2 regions of the Priestia sp. SIMBA_032 genome follow, and region 2 is predicted to be linked to the other one. Evidence: riboswitches for the same ligand, from Rfam matches in the RefSeq annotation. Region 2 holds a riboswitch; the other holds the start of a gene.
What was found. A riboswitch is a leader RNA that binds a small molecule or an ion and turns the genes downstream of it on or off. The one in region 2 is predicted to bind cyclic di-AMP.

Region 1 (8,319 bases), on a different contig from region 2:
TAGTATTCACCTGAGCGGCTTGGCAGGCCGTATTCTTTTAAAATATGCTGTTCATTTTCAATAGTGGTATAAATTTCATTCGTGAAGAACTGCCTGAGCGTCGTTGGGAATAAAATAGCGAGCAAAATTGAAATAAGCAGTAAAATACCGGAGATGACGAGCCAAATTTGAAATGCAAGCGACTTGTTTTTCATGCTTTCATCATCCGGTATCCGTATCCGTAAATCGTTTCAATTCGTGCTTGCGGCATTTTTTTACGCACGCGCCTTACTAAATCATCCACCACTCGGTCTGTGCCGAAATAATCTTCTCCCCAAATGAGATTCAGCAGCTGCTCCCGTGAAAAAGCCTGTCCAAGGTCTTTTGAGATAGTGACAAGAAAATCAAATTCTTTAGACGTCAAATCAATCGGTTTTCCATTTTCACTGACGGTACGCGTATGTAAATCGATTTCATAAGGAGTCAGCGTAATGGTATCGGTTTTCTTTTGATTGGAACCGTATACGCGGTTTAGCAGTTTGTTTGTCCGAATAACTAGTTCACGCGGCAAAAAGGGTTTTGATAAATAGTCGTCGCTGCCCATTTCAAGTCCAAGAACTCGGTCAATATCGGCATCGCGTGCTGAAATGAAAATAACAGGCACCTGTGGCGTTTGCTGCTTGATTTCGCGAATAAGCTGATACCCATCAATGTCAGGTAGCATAATATCTAAAATCCACAGGTGCGGAGGAGTTGCAATCATTTCTTTTGCGTCCGTGCCGTTAAAAAATGAGCGAACGTCCCAGCCTTCTTTTTGAAGATAAAGGGTTAAAACTTCGTTTAAATTTTGTTCATCCTCTACTAAATATAGTGTAAAGCTCAAATTTGACACCTTCCTCTGAATATATGAAAATTAAGGTAAATAAAGCATATTGCGCCATCTATGCGCGTTTCTTTAAAGGTTTATGTACCCGCTATTATACTACGTGTTTGCTGTTATAAAGAAATTTTTCACAATTTCACACATTGTTTTGATACTTATCCCAAACTTTTATTTTATAGTATAGATAACATAAAATTTGCTACGTTAAAAGGAGTGTTTTTCATGGATCCACGTGATTATGAAAGAGAGGAAGAACGAAAAGAAGAATATGAAAACCGCCAGCAGCGCTATGATCAGTATCAGCCTTCATCGTCGTCACAGCCTCCAAAAAGACGCTTATTTCCAGTGATCGCATCTTCTATCGCCGGAGCAGTGCTAGGGGGAGGAATTGTGCTATACGGCGCTCCGCAGCTAGGGTTAATGGATTCAGCTGATACGCAAACAGCGAATCAAACAACGCAGACTCAAACGGCAACAACAACGAGCACAACGCCTCGAACAGTAAGCACAACCGTGAATCAGTCAGATCTTGTTTCAGTTGTAAATAAAGTATCAGCCGCTGTTGTAGGTGTGAACAACATCCAGCAGCAAACAAATCCATTTTCTGGAGATACCCAAACGCAAGAAGCAGGAACGGGTTCCGGTGTTATTTTCAAAAAAGAAAATGGAAAAGCATACGTTGTGACCAATAACCACGTTATTGACGGCGCAAGCGAAGTAGAAGTGTCACTTTCAAACGGACAAAAAGAAAAAGCTAAAATTGTCGGAGCTGATGCGCTAACGGATTTAGCGGTGCTTGAAATGTCCGATAAAAATGTTGAACAAGTGGCGAAATTCGGAAAATCATCGGATTTAGTAGCGGGTGAAACAGTGCTTGCAATCGGAAATCCTCTTGGTGAACAATTTTCTCGTACGGTCACACAAGGTATCGTGAGCGCAGCAAAACGCTCTGTCCCTATTTCAGAGAATTGGAACGTAGACGCCATTCAAACGGATGCGGCGATTAATCCCGGAAACAGCGGCGGTGCACTTATCAATTCTTCCGGTGAAGTAGTCGGCATCAACAGTATGAAAATTTCAGAAGACAATGTAGAAGGCATCGGCTTTGCTCTTCCAAGTGATGAGGTGCAGCCGACGATTGAACAGCTGATGAAAAACGGAAAAATAACGCGTCCATATATGGGGGTAGGTCTTCAAGATGTAGGTCAGCTTTCAGCTGCAACAAAACAAGATCAGCTAGGCCTAACAAGCGATACATCTGAAGGAGTTGTCGTAACGACGGTTGAACCGTTCTCTTCTGCTTCTGATGCAGGTTTACAATCAAAAGACGTGATTGTTGCCATCGATGGAAATGAAGTCAAAACATCCAGTGATTTACGTCAATATCTATATACAAAACGCAAAGTAGGAGACACGGTAAAATTAGACGTGTACCGAAATGGAAAAAAACAAACCATTTCTCTGAAGCTTTCAGAGCAGCAGGATAACAATGGATGAGTTCAACACCGTTAAAGCTGCTGCTAGCAGTATTAACAGCGTTCGGATGTTTAACCGGCTGCGGAGGGAAGCATTCAAACACGATGTTTCCTTCTGTAGAAATTAGTCAGCTATCTTCTGCCAAAGAACTGGCAGCGTATGAGGGAGGCAAGGTGACAGGAGCTGAATTCAACCGTTTTTTAGCCGTTGAAGGGTTCTTAAATCCGGATGCTCCGCTAAATGATACAAGCTACCGCAAAGAGTTATTGCGGCAGCTTGTTATGCAAAAAATTTTAATTTCGCATCTAAAGACAAGCGATAAAGTACAAAAACAAGTCGAGGATATGTGGAAGCAAATTAAACGCTCATATGACGAGGATACAAGAAAACAAGGTTATGAAGTGTTAAATATTCGTTCTAGTGATGTAACCAGCCAGCTAACGAATCAATTTAAATTAGAAGAATATTTCCGTAAACAAATTACGTCTGATGAACTAACTGCTTATTATAAACGTATTGAAAACGATCTGACGCGCGTATCTTTTACGCGGCTGGCTTTCTCCACTTTACATGATGCCGATGCTGTTGCCGCTGAACTGCAAAAGGGAACATCGCTTCAAGACGTTCAAAAAAAATATGCTGATGTTCAGATAATCAGCAAAATAGAGAATGATGATAATCTAAAGCTTTCAAGTCTATCTCCCTCTTTTATAGATGTTTTAAAAAAACAGCACATAGGAGAGAGTAGTGAGCCTATTAAAATGGGTAAAGTCTATTATCTTCTTATTTTAAAACAAAAAGATAAAAAAACGGAATCAGAAGCCAAAGAAGAAATGATGAAAGAACTTGTTTTGAATCATATCAACCGGTATAGCCAGGATGAACTGCCAAGGTTTCATGTGACTTTTAATCTTAGGTAGTTCCCTTTTATATAGATTGATTGTTTTCAAAAAACAAGCAGGTAAAAGAGCTCTCTATTAATAGAGAGTTCTTTTACATTTTTAAGTAGACAGAAATGTCGGCACCTGATAAAATGAAGTTGTAAAACTTTCATTATTCGGAAAATTTATACCCTCCAGTTTTGGAGGGTTATTTTTTATGCTGTTGGATGAATAAAAGAGGCTGGGACAAAAGTAGTTTAGTGGAAAGAAGATCCGAACGATGAATCGTTCGGATTTTTTCGTTAGTATGGTGAACATATGTTTCAATCACTTTTCATCTTTTATATGACTCAATAATGTAGAAGACATCTCTACATGGGAAAGGGCGATGTGTGAAATCGTTTTGGCATAGGGTGTGATTTCATTAATAAATTGTTCGAGTACGTGCAGGTGAGGAAGCTGAAGCTTTGTAATGAAGCAGGCTTGCCCGGCGATACGTTCACAGAATAAAGCATAGGGATACTGAGAAATAAATCGTTTAAAACGCTCGTGCTCTCCGTTTTTCATGGTTACTTCAATAAAACACGACACGGGCAACTGCAGCTTTTCATAATCAATATCGATTGTATATCCTTTTATAACACCAAAGCTCTCTAGCTGCCTTACTCGCTCTGCTACTGAAGGAGGAGACAGGTTAATTTGTTTTCCTAGCTCTCGTAAGGAAAGACGGCTGTTTTGCTGCAGCGCCTGCAAAATCGATAAGTCAATTTCATCAATTTTCAATTGAAAACCTTCTTTCTTATTAACATTTCATTTGATTAGTAATAGAAGATAATATGTTTTATATGTTATCTAAAATCTCCATTTTTCTTACTATAATAATTAAAAAGGAGTGAGTGAAAAATGGCAAGAGTTTTGTTAACAAACGAAGAGGGAACAAATTTTGAAAAAGCACTGAATTTAATTCCACATGTAAAAAGGTTGTATGATGAGCTATACGACAAGCTTTGGAACAGCGATATAGTAAAAAGGGAAACAAAGGAAAAAATCAGGCTTTATCTAGCGGGTGTGAATGGCTGTGAGACGTGTTTGAGCATGTCATATGTAGGTGATAAGACGCTTAATCAAAAAGTATTAAGAGAAGAAGAAATTGAAGAAAAAGATCGACTGCTGTTTCGATTCATTGATGTGTACCGGGTGAGTCCAAGGGATTTGACGGATGCTGATATGAATCAATTAAAGAAATTTTACAGTGATACACAGCTGTTAGAGCTTTTGGCTGTTATTAATTTGTTTGATCAATTTCACAAACTCATTGTCAGTTTAGATTTATATGATTTTTGCAGCTTACAGGGCAAGTGATGTCATTCTTAAAAATATCTTGACAGACAAAATCGACAGGAGTAAGATAGCTTTCGTGAAGTGAAACGTATCATGAATCGAATCCATTATTCTAAAAAATAGATCATAGACATTTAAATAAAAATCGCTTAATCCATTACGGAGCGGAGGACCCATTATTTACGCACATATTGTGCTCCGGGGTGAATCCTTAAAAAGGTAGGGTTACTCTTAAAACCCGAACCCGACAGCTAACTTCGCAAGCGTTTTGAGGGGGAAGAGTGTGAAAAAACACAGGAGCCTTCCTGTGTTTTTTTGCGCTTTTTTTAAGAAAAAGATGTAATTTTTTAGAAAAAGTATAAGCTAAGAGAACACACAGCAGTTGAAGAAAGGAATAAATACATTATGAAAAAACAGTTTGCTGTATTGGGATTAGGTCGTTTTGGAGGAAGTTTGGTTGAAGAGTTTGCTAACCTGGATGTGGATGTGCTCGCTATTGACCGCAATCAGGAGGTAGTAAAGAAATATAGCAACTCAGCTACATATGTTGTGCAGGCAAACGCGATTGATGAAGCTAGCTTAAAAGGGCTAGGTATTCGCAATGTCGATCATGCTCTTATTTCGTTTGGGGATGATATCGAAGCAAGCGTTCTTGCAACGATGCTTTTAAAAGATATGGGCGTTAAGCAAGTATGGGTAAAAGCGGTGAATATGTATCATCAAAAGGTGCTGGAGAAAATAGGAGCGGACAAAGTTATCCACCCTGAGCGGGATATTGCTAAGCGGATTGCTCATCACGTGGTGTCAGAAAAAATCATTGATTACATTGAACTGTCAAAGGATTATAGTATTGTCGAAATTGTCGCCTCTAAAAAACTTCATAATAAAACGCTGTTTGATTTAAATATCCGCGCCAAGTACGGCTGCAACATTATCGGCTTTCAGCGAAAAGACGGGGAAATGGTGATTTCGCCTACCGCGCATGAAATAATTGAACAAGGAGATATGCTTATTGTTATCGGACATAATCGCGATTTGAACCGTTTTGAAGAAGAAGGAGTTTAACTTATGAAAAAACAAATCATTAAACTCACCCCTCCGCAGCTGCTTGTCTCCATTTTTGGCGGAGGAATTATTATCGGTGCTCTTCTATTGATGATGCCTTTTTCTACTAATGAGCCAATCCGTTGGGTAGACGCCCTTTTTACGTCTACTTCCGCTATGACAGTGACCGGCTTAGCCGTCGTAGATACAGGTACGCGTTTTACCGTCATTGGTCAAACCATTATTATGCTGTTAATTCAAATAGGCGGTCTTGGCATTATGTCATTTGCCGTGCTGATTTTTATGATGCTAGGTAAAAAAATTGGATTTAAAGAGCGTATGCTCGTTCAGCAAGCATTAAATCAAACGAGCGTCGGCGGAGTTGTCCTGCTAGTTAAAAGGCTGTTCATCTTTTCATTTTTAATTGAGTTTATTGCACTTATTTTTTTAGCGATACGCTGGGTTCCGGAATTCGGATGGTCTAAGGGGCTGTTCTTTAGCTTGTTTCATTCAATTTCGGCTTTTAATAACGCAGGGTTTGGACTACTGTCTGATAACTTAGTTCAGTATGTAGGAGATCCTATTATTAACATAACGATTTCTTTTTTGTTCATCATTGGTGGGTTAGGGTTTACAGTACTTGCTGATATGTGGGTGAAAAAATCGTATAAAAAACTAACGCTACATTCAAAAATTATGATTATCAGCACTTTCGCCATTAACATGATTGCCATGCTTTTTATTTTTTTCTTAGAGTACAGCAATTCGCATACACTCGGAAGTTTATCATTAGGAGACAAAGTATGGGCTTCTTATTTTCAAGCGGTAACAACAAGAACCGCTGGCTTTAATACGATTGATTTAGCTCACCTGCATGACGCAACGGTCTTTTTAATGGTTTTGTTAATGTTTATTGGTGCAGGAAGTGCGTCAACAGGAGGCGGTATCAAACTCACGACGTTTGTGGTGATTGTCTTTTCTGTATGGGCATTTTTACGAAGCAGGGAAGATATTGTGCTATTAAAGAGACGCCTTCTTCCTCTTCATGTGTTTAAGGCCCTAGCCATTACGATGATTTCAATTATGTTTGTGTTTGGGGCCATCTTTCTGTTGAATATTTCGGAAAACCTGCCGTTTGTAAAAATTATGTTTGAAGTTGTTTCTGCGTTTGGAACAGTAGGTTTATCGATGGGAGCGACTCCTGAACTTTCTTACTTTGGACGCGTGATTATTATCTTTATCATGTTTTTAGGTAAAGTGGGGCCATTAACGCTTGCGTTTTCATTATCTAAACAAAAGCGTGAAGCCGTTCGTTATCCAAACGAGGATATAATGCTAGGATAGAAAAATCGCCTTCTATGAGGCGATTTTTTTATATTATTTATACGTTCAAGACATATAAGAGGTTACGCACAAAACAGTTGCGATGAATAAAAAGAAGGCAAAGACAAGAACAATGGGCAATTTGGAATGTCGGCGCATTAAAGGCCCCCCTTTTTTATAGTAAAAAAATCTCTTACTATATATAACGAAAGAAACAAAAATATGATTCACTTTTTTTGGCGAAATTTGAAGGTTTTTCTCGTTGAAAAAATCTGCACCCCTGTCCTAAACATTTTGCCAAGCTGTTGCATACACTAAAAGCAGATAACAGGAAGTGAGGGATGGTACGTGGGAAAACAAAATTTTGCGTTAATCGTTGTGTTATTTGTTTTACTTGTTATTGTAGGTGCGTCTGGCTTTCGCTTTTAAACGTTAACTTTATTTGCGCATAGCCCCCGTAAAAAAGGGCATACTAGGCGGAAGTAAAAACCAAAAATTTCTTCAATATTGCCGAACAATGAGTTCCTCTACTCATTCATCTAATCGGTATGTAACCATGCGAAAGCATGGTTTTTTTTGAAATAGGAGAGGATGAATAATGTTCATCCTCTCTAGAAATTAATAGTAGCAAGAACACCCTACGATTACTAATAGAATAAATAAAACAACGATAAATGAAAAACCAAAACCGCCTTTTGCGCCCATATGTGTAACCTCCTTTAATAAAAGTCTCTATATCCTATGTACTAATTGGGTTAAGTGATTGAGAAATTTACCTATTTTTTAACAGTAACGATCTTTTGAGAAGAATGAAGAACACTTACTTTTTTCATTTTCGTAAAAATCCTTTATGATAGGAATAAAAGGAGGGCAAACAGGTGGGAATACATGAACAATACGTCATGAATCAGCTAGAAGAGGGAAAGTGGAAAGAGATCAAACGGGAAATTCAACAAGAAATGAAGAAAAAACCTCAAGCATCTGATTTGTACTGTTACTTAGCGGTTTGTTTAGCAAAGCAAATCGAAGAATCAATTATCTTTGAAAAAATGGTATTAAACTTAGAAATGGACCGGGCTCTTCATCAGGCATTAACATTAAATCCATCTTCAAGCTTGGCGCACTTCGTTCGAGGAATAAAATACCGGGAAACTCCGCTTATGTTTGGAGGGAATTACGAAAAATCGCTGTCTTATTTGCAGAAGGCGCAAGATCTTGGTTTTGAAGGGATTATGCTGCCGCTCGAACTCGCCAAAACCTATATTCAATTAAAAGAAATGGAAAAAGCGAAAGAACAAATCGCCTATGCTCGGGGAATTAATCCTACGCACGCGGACATTAAAAAAGTCGAAAACATGCTCCAAACAGGACGATGAATCAAAAGTCCTGTTT
Region 2 (8,319 bases):
GTGCTTTCATTAAATAGGGTCATCTCCACATCTAGACACATTTCCTTCCAATTGGGGGCACACCGAATAGGGTGAAGTATGTCTGAACATGCAATAGTATAGCGGTTAGAGCCATTCTTATTCATAAAACAATGAACAGAAGAGGTACTCACATCCCCCTGACTAGTTTGTATAGATTTATATAGTTGAATATCTAACAACGGAACGCTCCATTTTAACGCCATTTTTGGAAGAATTCTTTTTTTAATCGACTTGACCGTTAATTTAATAAAATAAACACCATCTTTTTTTGTTTCATCCAATACAACATGCACACCTGGTCCCTTGTTTATCTCCAAGTTTATATAGGGTGTAGCAATCACTTCCTTCATCTCCTTTATCATCATTATAAGTTTATACACCCACGAAAATGTAACCGCATTCAAAAGTTTGTTTTCGTATTTATTACAAGTAGATCACCCTAATCGAAGCTTTTTTACTTTCTTTCATTTTATGTAAAATACTTTCTAGACTCAATGGTAAAAATCAAAGTGAAAAAAAGCATTTTTTTGCTTTACCTAGCAACTAACTAAACGCTCTTTATCTCTTAACGCGCAATTTTCTCTTCTTTTTCAAAAAAAGATGACAAATCTAACAATATAGTATAATAATAAATACTGCAGAATGATTATACAAAGAAAGGATGACAAATATGAATCATGGACCTTCTCTTCTTAAGCAACTAAAATTATGGCATATCGTCGTGATAGGATTAGGCTACATGGCACCCATGGCCGTTTTCGATACATTTGGCATTGTAACTGAATCAACAGATGGACATGTTTCAGGTGCTTATGCATTCACGTTGATTGCTATTTTATTCACAGCCATTAGTTATGGAAAAATGGTAAAAGCTTTTCCCGGAGCTGGTTCTTCTTATACATACGCACAGCAAGTAATGAATCCAAGCATTGGTTTTTTGGTAGGATGGACGGCTCTTCTTGATTATCTATTTCTACCGATGATTAATGCACTTTTGACAAATATTTACCTAAGCTCTCTGTTTCCAGGTGTTCCGAAGGCCGTATGGATTATCAGCTTTATTGTCATCATGACCGTAATGAATATTTTTAGCGTTCATTTAACCGTTTCTTTTGGTACGCTATTAGTTGCTTTTCAAATTTTAGTTGCTATCATCTTTATTATTTTAAGTGCTACAACTCAAGGCGAAGAGTTATCATTTAAACCGTTTATAAGTGAAGCGGCCTCTGTATCTCTGTTATTAAACGGGGCGGCCATTTTATGCTTTTCTTTTTTAGGCTTTGATGCCGTAACCGCCATGGCGGAAGAAACAATTAAGCCTGAGAAAACCATTCCTAAAGGGATTCTCATTATTGCATGCACAGGAGGCGCCTTATTTATTACAGTTTCTTACTTTGCTCAGCTTCTTTTCCCTTCAGCCTCTTTGTTTCATGATTTAGAAGGTGCATCGGCTGAAATCGCTTATAAAATTGGCGGCCAGCTTTTTCAATCTATTTTTGTAGCAGCGGCCTTGACTTCAACTATTGCTTCTGGACTTGTCTCACATATGAGTGCATCAAGACTTCTCTACGCAATTGGGAAAGATGGTTATCTGCCGCGAGAAATTTTTGGCTATATTCACCCTAAAACAAAGACGCCTATTTGGAACGTAGTAATTATTGGTGGTCTCTCTTTAATTTCACTAGGTCTGTCTCTTGAAAAAGCTACCTCTTTAATTAATTTTGGCGCTTTAATTGCGTTCAGCTCAGTGAACATAGCAGTTTTTATCCATTATTTTATTCATCAAAACAAGCGTTCCTTCGGTGGATATATTTCATATGTACTTATGCCTCTACTTGGCAGTGTATTTTTGTTTTTTATGTGGCTTAACTTAGAAAAAACATCCTTATTTATCGGTATTGTTTGGAGTATAATCGGTATTATTTATTTACTGATTGCTAGACGAAAAAATACTATTACCATTCCTACTTTTCATTTTGATTAAGGAAATAGACTTAGCAGACCTCGACATATTTTCCTGGAAATAATGTCGAAAAAAAAGTAATTGAGACATACGCAAATTAATCCCCTCTAAACACGAACAAAAGGGTAAACGATCTAGTATGAATCACTCGTTACACCGCTGTTGATTTCCGTGCAAGGCTTCGCTTTCCGCGGGCGGCCGTTGAGCCTCCTCGGCGCTTTCGCTCCTGCGGGGTCTCATCTGTTCCGCTTTCTCCGCAGGAGTCTTCGCCTTGCTCTCCAATCAACAGCTAGAAGCAACTAAATACTTGAAAGCTACATTTACTATACCAATGAAAAAATCCGAACGTATTTGATTCTCAACTAAGAATCAAACTCGTTCGGATTTTTCTTCAACTAAAATACTCTCATACCAACCTCTTTTTATTTTTTAGATTGTGAGACTTTTTCTAAAATGCGTCTTTTACGGTAAAGCATCATTCCAACTTCTCCTATATCGCTAATCGCTTGTTTGTTAATATACGCTCCAAATACCATTCCTGCTATAGGAATCATTTGAAATAACTTTTTCCATCCCAAGTTGTCTCTATAGGTTAGAAACACTTCTCTCCACCCTTGGAGCTGCTGCAAGCTCTGCGTTCGATTGCCGCTTGCTAATTCTTCTAAAATCGCACGCTTGCCTACAATATCGGAGGATGAAAACTGCATGCATTTGACCATAAAAATGCGTTCCTCTTGCTCAGTGGGATCGTAACCATAAGAAACAGCCACTTCTTGCAGTGTCTTAAGTGTAAGTCCCAATACAAAAGGAATATCAATCGCCAGTGTAAAAATTCCACCTACTCCTGTTGTAGCTCCTTGCAGCTGTGCATTCTTTTTTCGGACTTCAATAAAATACTCCGCCAATTCATCCATTTCCTGCAGAGATAAATGCTGAATATCCTCTATTGAAAGCTGCTTATTTTCTTGTAACTGGGCTGATGCTTTCTCTAGCGTGGCAGACGTATTAGCTAAGTACTGGCCTCCATTATCAACATACTTAGCAATTTCATCTAATAATTTTTCTATTTTTTGATGAATGAACTTTGGCGTTACTTTATCTAAAGCTGAAAAAGGCAAGCGAGCCAGCCGCTCCCAGAAAAAAAGTCCTTTTTGGTCTTTCTCCCACTTTTCAATTTTTCGTAATTCTATTCTCAAATGTTCATGCTCTGACATATCCTCACTCTTTTCCTCGATTTATCAGCTCTGTCCTACTTGTTTATTCCGCACATATTTAATGATAAAAAACAATGCAATTAAAACAACAAGTCCGATTCCAATAGGCTGCATATATTGAGACACAATCGGCCCCACCTCTTTCCACTTAGGTCCTAACTTATATCCTAAATATACGTAAATAGCCGTTACTGGAAGCATCGCAACAAATGTGTAAATAGAAAACAGCCATACGTTCATTTTTGCCATCCCGCACGGAAAAGAGATAGCCGTGCGCACTCCTGGAATAAACCGTCCAAAAAAAGCGACCCCGCTTCCGTACTTATTAAAAAAGCGATCGGCAGCGTCAATTTCTTTTTCTTTCACCAAAAAGTATTTTCCATATTTTAAAACCAGCGGTCTTCCACCATAACGTCCCAGTGCATAAAGAGTCAACGGTCCACAAACACCGCCTACTGTACCTGCAAGGATAGCCAGATACAAGTTCATATCACCTTGGTACACCCAATACCCTACTAAAGGTAAAACAAGCTCTGCCGGGACAAACTCAAACGTTAATGCTAAAATTACGCCAAAATAAGAGAGCTGTTTTAGCGCTTCAATTAAAGAAAGTAAAACCGACTCTAACAAAAATTCTCCTCCTCATGTCATTAAATCTAAGACGGCAAAACTATAATTCAGCCGATTGATAGATAAAAACCAACGCGACATAGTTTTTTCCTTTCCCTCTTTACGTATGACGTACTACAAAAGTTTCAATAAAAAAAAGCGCTAGTTTTATCCAGCGCTTTTATAGTTTAAAGTTAATTTGAATAATACCTACTTTACGAAGAGCATCGTATAAAATAACTAAAGCCGGTCCTAAAAATAACCCAACAAAACCTAAAAGTTTAAATCCAATGTACAAACTAACTAGTGCAGCCAAAGGTGAAATACCCATATTTGTAGAAAATACTTTTGGTTCTACTACACGCCTTACTACCGTAATGACTCCAAATAGAATAAATAAGCCGATTGCAAGTGAATCATGCCCTTGCGTAAGAGCAAAAATCCCCCACGGGACGAGTACAGAGCCTGTCCCAAGGATTGGTAAGATATCGACAATTACAATTAATAAACTAAGCAGCGCGGTATACGGAACATCTAATAGCCAAAGCCCTACATAAGCCATTACAAACGTCATGACACTTAAGATAATTTGTGCCTTGATAAAACCAACTCCCGCTTGGATAAGCTGAGTGATGACAACTTGTAGCTTATATTTCGTTTCTTCTGTTAAGAATGACTTAATTTTATTTTTAATAGCAGGCAGCTCAAGGCTGATAAATACAAGCGCTACTAAATAAATAAGAAACTCTAATAGAAACCCAGGAACAGTAGCGGCAAAGCTAATGATGATTTCTACAGTACTTTTTAATAGAGAATCTAATGAATTTACGGTTTTTTCAAGCGTGCGCTCGATAGAAGAAATCACTTCTGTAGGAAGAGCGTTCGAATAGTACTTCCACTTAATAATAGTTGGATAAATTGCGGTTTCATAGATTTCTTTTACAAATGAAGGCGCTATTTTTGAAAGAGCAACCACTTGCGTAACGATTGTCCGAACAATAAAAAATCCAATAAGTATGAGCGAAACAACATATAAAATGAAGGTCATAAGCACTGCATAGACTCTCTTCATTTTAAAAGATTGATGCAATTTTTGAACAATACCCTCAAGCGCTAATGCTGTTAATAAAGCAAACACAATCGGTAAACTGTAAGGGATTAACAAACATACGATTACTATCGAGGCGATGACCCATATTCGCTTTTTCCACATACTCTACTATCCCCCAACTAGCTAAGCTATCTCTATATTTATTGATAAAGAAAGGAACCAGTGACTGCTTTTATGTAAGAATAAAATTTGGATATATTTATACCTGATGTTACATATTATAGGGTCAATTTCCATAATAATAAAGGAATTATTATGAAAAAAGCTACTTATTCTAATTTTTTGAATAGAATAAGTAGCTTTTTGATTTATAAATTAGCCGGCTCTCATAACCTCTGTACCTTTTTTAGGGTCAAATTTGCCTTCAGATTTAGACATCACAATTGCTGCTAGTGTGTTTCCTACTAAGTTAACAACTGTACGTGCCATATCCATGATTCTGTCTACTCCCGCAATGAAAGCTAATCCTTCTGCCGGAACGCCGATTGTTCCAAGAGTAGCTAGTAATACAACAAATGATGTTCCTGGCACTGCAGCCATTCCTTTAGATGTAACCATCAATACAAGAATGAGTGTCAGCTGTTGAACGATCGTTAAATCAATACCATACACCTGCGCTAAGAATAACGCTGCAATGGCTTGATAAAGAACAGAACCATCTAGGTTAAATGTATAACCAATTGGTACAACGAACGATACGATAGCTTTTGGACAGCCCATCTTTTCAAGCTTTTCCATAATACGTGGAAGAACTGTCTCAGAACTAGATGTACTGTATGCTAACAACAGTTCATCTTTCATATAGCGGAATAAGTGGAAAATGTTAATTCCTGCCCATTTCGCGATTCCTCCTAATACAACAAGTAGGAAGAAAATTAACGCTAAGTAAACTAAGATAACAAGCTTTCCTAATGAAAGGAGTGACTCTAAGCCGAATTTCGAAACTGTTACACCAATTAAAGCAAATACACCAATTGGTGCCACCTTCATTACTAGGTTTACCACGTGAAACATTGCGTGAGAAACGCCATCGAAGAATTGTACAACTGGCTTTCCTCTTTCCCCAATTGCCGCTACTCCTAGTGCAAATAACACTGTAAAGAAGATAATTGCTAGCATATCTCCTTCAACAATTGACTGGAAAAAGTTTGTTGGAACAATGTGTAAGAACGTTTCAGCCACTGACTTTCCTTCTTGCTGTTTGGATGTTTCAACGTATTGTGAAATATCACTCTTCTGTGCTGAATGAATGTCTACACCTTGCCCAGGATGAAAAATATTAGCAACCAATACACCGATTATAATTGCAAAAGTCGTAATAATTTCAAAATAGAGAATGGTTTTAACGCCAAGCTTTCCGACCTGTTTACCGCTCCCTGCTCCTGCAACTCCAACGACTAAGCTTGAGATAACAATTGGAATAACAATCATCTTAATTAATCTTAAAAATAGGTCTCCTAGCGGCTGTAGGTATGTTACTACACGCGGATCGTTAAACCAAATTACCCCTACAAGAACACCGAGGATTAATCCGGTAAAAATCTGCGTAGCCAAACCAAAACGAATTTTTTTCATAGATGTACCTCCCCAAAGATGTATGACATTTGTATATACTTTTCTGAAAAAACAAAAAAAGGCTATTCTTAAGAAAGAACAGCCTTTTACTTACGCTATTTTGGGCTCTTTCTCTCAATAAAGCAAACGGGGTTAACTGTCGGATTCGGAATTGAGAGTTTCCTACCTTTTGTAAGGATTCACCCCAAGGCAGCTTTACTGCCGATAATGATTCCCCCGCTCTATACGATTAAGCTTATTATTCAGTTTTTATAAAGTTAAAACGATCTATACGTTGTCATACGTTTTTTACAGTCAATAAAACTAAACAGAAGTCTTACTTTTACTTAACTTTATACTGCACAAATATTAATTTACTATTTTTCGACACGTTTTGTCAATACCCATGTTTATAAAACGCTTTCAAAAGACAATAATATATATTTATGCAAAAAAGCTATTGCAATGTTGCAATAGCTTTTTCTTGCTTTTTAAGTCTTTATTAGAATTTTAAATGACTAAAAAACATGCGTATTTATTTTATAAAAATACAAAATATAGAATAGCCGCTAAGACAATTCGATAAATGGCAAACGGAACTAATTTAATGCGATTGATTAATTTTAAGAAAAATCGAATCGATATAAGCGCAAAAATAAAGGCGCTGATAAAACCGGCAATAAAAAACGGTAGTGCATCTGATGTGAAATACTGCCAGTTTTTAACCAATGAAAGTCCACTTGCTCCTGCCATGATTGGCACTGCCATAATAAATGTAAAATCTGCGGCTGCCTTATGGCTCATTCCAAGAAGAACCCCTCCTGAAATCGTTGAGCCTGAACGAGAAAAACCTGGCCAAAGAGCAATACATTGAAACAATCCTATACCCAGTGCTTGTCCATAAGACATTTGGTCCACCGTCTCTACACGCGGACGTTTAGGTCCAAACAAATCTGCTAGAATCATTAATACAGCTCCGAACACTAAGCCAATTAGCACCGTATTTAAAGAAAACAAATGTTCATCAATGTAATCATCAAACAAAAGTCCTAACACTCCCGCGGGTAACAAACCAACAATTACCTGCATTAAATTCAAGCGATTTGTCGGTCCAATTGGAGCAGCTGGTTTTTTTCCTAATCCTAATAAATTAATAAAACGATCTTTAAAAATAACAACTACTGCTAAGATTGACCCTAGCTGAATAACAATTTTAAATGTATTAGCTACTGGAGATGAAAATAATTCTTTTGAATTTAACCACAGGTCATCCACAATAATCATATGCCCAGTTGACGAAACAGGAGCAAACTCTGTTAAACCTTCTACAATCCCTAAAATGATTGCTACAATAATTTCCCACATAAAGCTATGTACCTTGCCTTTCTTTCAAATTAATAAGCTTACCGCTTCGTTTTACATGCTCAACTATTTTCCTATTTTGACACTTGCTTTTTTATCATAATTGTTAAAACTATGAAATACAATGTGTATTTGCAAAAAGATAAGAATCTTTAATAATTTGTAATAAAAAGCTTACGTGCTACAACCAAAAAACACGATATCAGCTTTTATTTGTTTTAAAAAGCAGTCACTATGTTCGGTATAAATTCCTGGCCTTTAGCTAAAAATGAATCATCTAGACTATTTTTCTTTAGTGTGAAAAAATGACTAAATCATTATGTTTTTCCCATCTCCCTTTACTGTCATCTATCATTTTAATCAACTAGTGCTGGCTTATACGACATATCCCCTAAGTAATTTGAAACTTTTCTCTCTCTTTTCTCGTATATAGTAGTATCTTTTTTAGGAGGCTTTTTACTATGAATGGAAATGTACGTACAATG

Region 1: it holds a riboswitch for cyclic di-AMP, as region 2 does, so the genes downstream of both, SB717_RS17840 (potassium channel family protein) here and gltT (glutamate/proton symporter GltT) in region 2, are expected to answer to the same signal.

Annotation. Positions count from the first base shown of each region.
Region 1 is NZ_JAWRXD010000005.1:148,421-156,739, forward strand. It holds gene SB717_RS17810 (sensor histidine kinase) at 1-194, opposite strand, end outside; gene SB717_RS17815 (response regulator transcription factor) at 191-862, opposite strand; gene SB717_RS17820 (S1C family serine protease) at 1,085-2,359, shown strand; gene SB717_RS17825 (peptidyl-prolyl cis-trans isomerase) at 2,356-3,258, shown strand; gene SB717_RS17830 (Lrp/AsnC family transcriptional regulator) at 3,547-4,002, opposite strand; gene SB717_RS17835 (carboxymuconolactone decarboxylase family protein) at 4,123-4,581, shown strand; cyclic di-AMP (ydaO/yuaA leader) riboswitch at 4,697-4,841, shown strand; gene SB717_RS17840 (potassium channel family protein) at 4,966-5,625, shown strand; gene SB717_RS17845 (TrkH family potassium uptake protein) at 5,629-6,948, shown strand; gene SB717_RS17850 (YjcZ family sporulation protein) at 7,276-7,356, shown strand; gene SB717_RS17855 (YjcZ family sporulation protein) at 7,546-7,632, opposite strand; gene SB717_RS17860 (tetratricopeptide repeat protein) at 7,806-8,303, shown strand.
Region 2 is NZ_JAWRXD010000031.1:13,712-22,030, reverse strand. It holds gene SB717_RS30985 (hypothetical protein) at 1-371, opposite strand, end outside; gene SB717_RS30980 (APC family permease) at 692-2,005, shown strand; gene SB717_RS30975 (hypothetical protein) at 2,136-2,270, opposite strand; gene SB717_RS30970 (EcsC family protein) at 2,407-3,198, opposite strand; gene SB717_RS30965 (DedA family protein) at 3,223-3,828, opposite strand; gene ytvI (sporulation integral membrane protein YtvI) at 3,989-5,020, opposite strand; gene gltT (glutamate/proton symporter GltT) at 5,234-6,493, opposite strand; cyclic di-AMP (ydaO/yuaA leader) riboswitch at 6,600-6,739, opposite strand; gene SB717_RS30950 (undecaprenyl-diphosphate phosphatase) at 7,013-7,837, opposite strand; gene SB717_RS30945 (hypothetical protein) at 8,296-8,319, shown strand, end outside.